Linked DNA regions of Synechococcus elongatus PCC 6301. The protein of the gene in region 2 interacts with the protein of the main gene of each other region in a pairwise test. Links are inferred from orthologs where the notes say so. Each region holds a gene or a part of one and is shown on either strand. Other genes may lie near its edges. The genes, in order: cysE and cysK.

Region 1 (3,070 bases), 790 kb from region 2 along the record:
CCGCCAGCCGTACCCTCAATGGCGTGATTGATCTAGGCGATCGCTCGACTGCCCTGTTCACAATCAATGGTGCTAGTCAACAGGTCGGCGTTGGTCAAAGCCTTGGGGATGGTTACGTCGTCAAGCAAATCACCAGCCAGAGCGTGACGCTGGGACGCGGTGGTAGTCAGCAGACCATCCCGATCGGCGGGTCGTTCTAGGGCAGCATTTTGCGAACACCTCGGGCGATCGCGCAGGAGTGCTACCCTGCGATCGCTGTCTGTGCTGCCCCCTGCAAGTCATGAATTGGACGACTGCGCTGCCAAGCTTCTTGATTACCCTGCGCGAGGGATTTGAAGCCGCACTCGTGGTGGGCATTGTCCTCGCTTGCTTGGCCAAAGCCGATCGCCCTGACCTAAAGCGCTGGGTTTACCTCGGACTTTTGGCCGGACTCCTGGCCAGTCTGTTACTGGGGCTGCTCCTTGGTAATGCCCTCGGAACGCTGAGCGCCGCGCAGTTTTACTATGCTCCTGCCCTACGCCTACTCCTAGAAGCCCTGCTCTGTGCGATCGCTGTCGGGTTACTCAGCTGGATGCTGATCTGGATGACCCAGCAATCGCGATCGCTGAAATCGGAGGTGGAGCAAGGAATTCAGCAAGCAATTCGAGCAGGGAGCGATCGCGCCGTCTTTGGCATTGTTTTTGCGGCGGTCTTGCGCGAAGGCTTTGAAACCGTGATCTTCCTGCTAACCCAAGGGCAACGTGGTTGGTTGCCGAGTCTAGGGGCAATCGCGGGTCTAAGTGGCGCTGGCCTGTTGGGTTGGGCAATCTTTCGAGGCAGCATCCGGCTCAATCTGCGGCGTTTTTTCCAAGTTATGGGCGTCCTCCTGCTGGTGATTACGGGTGGACTGCTACTGACCGCGCTACGGAAGCTCGACGGCGGACTCGGCCTGCTCAATCAACTCAGCCAAGGCCGTTGGGGACTCTGCCAGAGTGCAGCATCTTGTGTGCTAGGGCCACAACTCTGGGATCTGCAAGCCGTCCTACCCGATCGCCAATTCCCAGGACTGTTCCTCAAATTAATTGCAGGCTACAGCGATCGCCTCTTCCTCATTCCTGCTATTGCCTACATCATCTTCTGGATTGGAGTGGGTGGCCTTTACTTCCGCAGCCTGCGATCGCCCCAACCCACCAAAACACCTGCTCCGCAGGAGTCCTGATAATCCTGACTAGGTCGAAGTGACTGGGGATTAGATGCCCGCGCCGTCTAAAAATTCTTCAATCGTGCGATCGCGTAGTTGACAGCGATCGCCCACGGGAGCCAAGGTGACATCGATGGCTTCTTCGGCAGGTGGAAGATTGAGCCCTTCCAGTTGATCCTCAAGCGCTTCGATGCGATCGAGCAGCATCCGAATCACCCGCGCTTCCGAGTCGGGCATCTGGCTGTGATCCAGTGGATCGACGCGCACGCCAGAACGATAGATGACGCGGCCGGGAATACCAACCACCGTGCAGTCTGAGGGCACATCTCGCAGCACCACCGAACCAGCACCAATGCGGACATTCTCGCCGATCTGGATATTGCCGAGTACCTTCGCTCCAGCGCCAACCACGACGTTGTTAGCTAGCGTTGGGTGGCGTTTTCCGCTTTGCTTACCCGTACCGCCGAGGGTTACACCCTGATAAATCAGGCAGTAGTCGCCAACGATCGCCGTTTCACCAATCACCACGCCCATGCCGTGGTCGATGAAAATGCCTTGACCGAGGCGAGCCCCGGGGTGAATTTCCACTCCCGTCAGTAGACGGCTGAGATGCGACAACAGGCGCGGAATCACTGGCAAGCGCTGCTGATAGAGCCAATGAGCAACCCGATGGCAAACTAGCGCCTGAAATCCGGGGTAGCACAGCAGGACTTCCAGCCCGTTGCGGGCAGCGGGGTCCCGTTCAAAGATGATGCGGAAATCGGCAGCCAGCGTTTTAAACACGGGTGGCAGCAGGGTAAACAGTTCCCTCTATGCTGACATAGGCTGTTCTGGACGGTTGGATTAAGCAGCAAAGTACTGGGTATGACTGTGCAGCTCGGTTACTTCTGCGCGAGGTGCGATCGCGGGGGCCGTTTCTTCGGGCTGCTGAACTTGGGCGAGCAAGCGCTGCAAGCGAGGAATAGTGCCGCTGTTGTAGACACGGAACTCGCTAGCGATATTGCCTCGCTCTGTGCGAACGCCTTGGTTCAAAACCAGTGAGCCATCGGGGTCGGAAACAGAGCGATGGAAGGTTCCTGGCGGTAGGCGCAGGATCTCTTTGCCGGCTTCGAGGCGTACAACGTGAAACGGCTGTTCCCAAGCAAAGTTGACGAGGAAAAAGGTGCGGCCGCCGGTCAGGGCCAAGAGATTGTCCTCTTGGTTGGGATGTAGATAAAACTGCCAGTTGCCATCCTCGTCATTATTCGGGCTGACGGCAGGCCCTTCATGGAAGACTAAGTCACGAATATTCGAGGTTGCGATCGTGACATCAAAGAAGCGCACACTCGGCGTATTGCGGAATTTTTCGTAGCCAATTAGCTCATACATGACAGTAATCTCGAAGCCCCTGAGTGGATAAACAGCACCTTAGAAGGGGCAACAAGGGGAATCAAAACGGCTTCAACAGGCTATCCATTCGCAAACTGCATAGATTCTCACTATGAACATTACGCAATTGCAGATTTTGGCGGCCGTCGTTGAAACGGGTAATTTTTCGGCGGCAGCGCTGCAGCTCGATCTCTCTCAATCGGCTGTCAGCCGAGCGATCGCGGCGCTGGAGGATGAGCTGGGTGTGGTGTTGCTATCGCGTGGGCGGTTTGGGGCTAGGCCGACTCGGGTCGGTGAGCGGGTTCTGCAACTAGCGCAGCGAATGTTGCAGCTACACGACAGCATTGTGCACGAGGTCAATCTTGAAAAAGGGCTGCAAGGTGGCCATTTGCGGATTGCTTCCTTCCGTAGTGCTGCCACCCATGTGCTGCCACCGCGCTTGGCGCTGTTTCGACAGCGTTGTCCCGGCGTCAGTGTCAGCATCATTGAAACTGATCCGCAGGGGGTTGAGCAGGCATTGCG
Region 2 (3,234 bases):
TACAATCGCAATTATGGGCGTTCGCTATCTTTTAGCGAACGAACCTCTATCAACAAAAATTGATCAATTCAGTGACCCTCCCTCACGACTACTTGCCCAGCTTGGCGCAACGATCGCTGCAATCGTCGGTATCGAGCTAGCCATTCGTGGTCATCTCAGCCCAGGAGGCGGATTTGCAGCTGGTGTCGCAGGTGGAACAGCGATTGGTTTGATTGCTATGACTTCATCACCAGAGGCGATGCAAAGCATTTATCACCGTTGGCATGCTGAAACTTGGGAGAAAGTTACAGTCCTAATTTTTATTGTGTTGTCAGTCTTGACACTCTCGGGAATTGAACTTCCCCAAGGTCAATTGGGAGCACCCCTTAGCGGCGGGATCATCCCTATTTTGAATATCCTCGTAGCGATTAAAGTGGCGCTTGGTGCTTGGGCAGCTGTCCTCAGTTTTATTCGCTATCGGGGTCTACTTTGAGCCTGCTCTCTGTCCAGACAACACGCTCCTTTTAGTTAAAATTTTCTTGTGGGTTTAGGCACTCACTGTAGTTTGCTCTAGGTCACGAAAGTAGTCGGCCATGGTCTACTGAAGCTTCTCAACGGCTCCGAGCAGGTTGTTGCCGAACGATCGCTTGCATTTCTTGGCGAAGACGTTGGGCAATACGCATCATTTCTCGACCATCCCGCAAGCAATCATCGTTATAGCCCAAACAGTAGCGCTCCAATTCATCCAAAGCATCACTAGCCTGATTCAGACATTGAAACAGCAACCGTGCGATCGCCCCGGCCATAGCGGGTGCTGGTTCGGACTGCAGGTACCGTTCTGCCTGTGCCTGCAATTGCCGCGATCGCGCAATATAGGCTTCAAAAGCCGCCATCAATTCGTCATCGTAGGGATCAGCGGCAAGGGCAGTTAGCTCCGCCCGAAACGGCCGCAGAATTTTGCCAATGGCAGTCTGAGCAGGTTCGTAAACCCGTTTCAGCCACTGCTCAACGGCTTCATCCCGATCGCTTTGGCGACGACGTTGCTGACGGTAATGATCCTGAGCAGCCACAGTACGATCGGTTGCATCGCTCTGGCTGCCACCTCGCAGTGCATCATAGCGCCGCCGCTCTTCCAAGTTCCCTAGGATTTCGTAGGCGGCATTAATAGCCACGATACGATCATGTCCGGCTTTGGCATTGCGATCGGGATGATACTGCATTGCCAGTTGTCGATAGGCCAGCTTGATCTCCTGCTGGCTGGCACTGGGGGAAACACCCAGCGTCTGATAGTGATCCGCCAAAAGACCTAACCGTTGCTGCTAACTGAAACCAGTTCCGGCTCTTGGAACAAAGGTGTGCTGAGATAGCGCTCGCCAAAACTGGGCAAGATGACCACGATCAGTTTGTCGGTATTTTCAGGCCGGCGAGCAACTTGGACGGCGGCAGCGACTGCAGCGCCACTGGAAATCCCCGACAGCAACCCTTCCTCGCGAGCTAAGCGACGGCCGTAGGCGATCGCTTCGTCATCGCTTACCGTCACAACCTCATCGATCAGTTGAGTCGCCAGCACTTCTGGCACAAAACCTGCCCCAATGCCTTGAATCTTGTGGGGACCAGGCCGCCCTCCCGATAGCACCGGACTATTAGCTGGCTCAACTGCGAACGCTTGGAAGGACGGTTTGCGTTCCTTCAAAACCTCCGCTACCCCGGTGATTGTTCCCCCTGTGCCAACCCCTGAAATCAAAATATCGACGGTGCCATCGGTGTCCGCCCAAATCTCTTCTGCTGTAGTTTCTCGGTGAATTTTGGGATTCGCGGGATTCTTGAACTGTTGCAGCATATAGGCTTCAGGATGCGAGGCAACAATTTCCTGTGCCCGCTGAATGCAACCAGCCATCCCTTCAATCCCGGGCGTCAATTCCAGTGTGGCCCCATAGGCCCGCAGCATCGCCCGACGCTCTGAACTCATCGTGTCTGGCATGGTCAAAATCAGCCGGTAGCCTCTTGCTGCAGCAGCCATCGCTAAGGCAATCCCTGTGTTGCCAGAGGTCGGCTCTACCAGTGTTGTGCGATCAGGAGCAATGAGGCCTTTGCGCTCAGCCTCTAGAATCATGCTGATGCCGATCCGGTCTTTGACCGACGCTGAAGGATTAAAGCTTTCCAGCTTTACCACAATTCTGGCCAAGCAGCCATCTGCGACGGGGATGCGATTGAGCTGCACCAGAGGAGTCCGGCCAATGAGTTCCGTGATGTTCTGAGCGATTCGCATGACTGAGCGGTTAGCGGGTGAAGACGGCGTCCTTATAATCATGGCCTACAACCCTAGCTGTAGGTAGCAAATCGCCAATTCTGTAAAGCTAAGGGTCGATACTCAAACGAGCGCAACAGCCTTTTAGCCGGCAGATTGCCATTTAGGCTCAGCATTCCTAGTGTGGAGCAAGTCTAAGTACTCAACAATCACGATCAGCTCAAGATCAGAGGAAGCCTAAATTGACAAATAGATAGTTCCCAGTAAATCTGAAAAATCAAATGTAATACATCAAATCTGTACTAGCTCGATTTTCTCGAATTTCTAATAGATCTTGCAAGCTATAGGCAGCCAAAACATCCTCTACAGCCTTGCAAAGCTCAACATTAATATCAACAAGAATTTGGCGTTCAATCGTCACTGACTGCTGATCGATCGCCTCAGTTCGCTGCATTTCAGTCCCATCAATGCAGTGCACGACATCCTGCATCGAAATTTGCCAGGGTTCTCGGGCGAGAAGATAGCCACCTCGAGCCCCACGAACACTGCGAACAATACCTCCACGCCGCAGGGTAGCTAGCAACTGTTCAAGGTAGCGATCGGGAATATTTTGCCGGTCGGCAAGCTGTTTGATCTGTTGTGGTTCACCGTTGCTGTGCCCTCGGGCTAGCTCAATCAAGGCTAGAAGAGCATATTCACACTTTCCGGACAGCTCCACGCGATCGTTCCACACAGCTGTAGCTGATTATACACCCATTCTCCACTGGAGATTGAGGATTTCAGCTTCAGCTCCTAAAAAGCATAAAAAAGCTCTCGACAGGCGAGAGCTAATGTGGTGAGGAAAGAGTTGGTTAGGGATGGGCGATCGCCCATCCCTAACTAAACAGTTGATTCCTAGAAACGGAAGACTGTTTTCAGGAAGGGAACGTAAGTCGTTCCACCGTTTTGCTGGCCATTGGTGTTGTTGAACACGTAAGTACCAGGAGTGATGGAGATATTGTCCGTCA

What was found.
Region 1: the proteins of cysK (region 2) and cysE interact in binary tests that used the Escherichia coli proteins (3 or more experiments, as listed by UniProt). The link is inferred for Synechococcus elongatus PCC 6301 from one-to-one orthologs.

Annotation. Positions count from the first base shown.
Region 1 is NC_006576.1:1,822,850-1,825,919, forward strand. What follows is about bases 97-2,844. They hold cysE (serine O-acetyltransferase), read right to left. Parts: upstream 1,964-2,844; coding sequence 1,229-1,963; downstream 97-1,228. Other genes in these bases: SYC_RS08960 (hypothetical protein), read left to right, coding at 97-200; SYC_RS08965 (FTR1 family iron permease), read left to right, coding at 281-1,198; SYC_RS08975 (hypothetical protein), read right to left, coding at 2,024-2,548; SYC_RS08980 (LysR family transcriptional regulator), read left to right, coding at 2,661-2,844. Also shown: more of SYC_RS08960, read left to right, coding at 1-96; more of SYC_RS08980, read left to right, coding at 2,845-3,070.
Region 2 is NC_006576.1:2,615,944-2,619,177, reverse strand. The notes cover bases 268-3,179. They hold cysK (cysteine synthase A), read right to left. Parts: upstream 2,249-3,179; coding sequence 1,286-2,248; downstream 268-1,285. Other genes in these bases: SYC_RS12925 (iron uptake porin), read right to left, coding at 3,122-3,179; SYC_RS12930 (RrF2 family transcriptional regulator), read right to left, coding at 2,505-2,945; SYC_RS12940 (J domain-containing protein), read right to left, coding at 591-1,280; SYC_RS12945 (Na(+)/H(+) antiporter subunit B), read left to right, coding at 268-472. Also shown: more of SYC_RS12945, read left to right, coding at 1-267; more of SYC_RS12925, read right to left, coding at 3,180-3,234.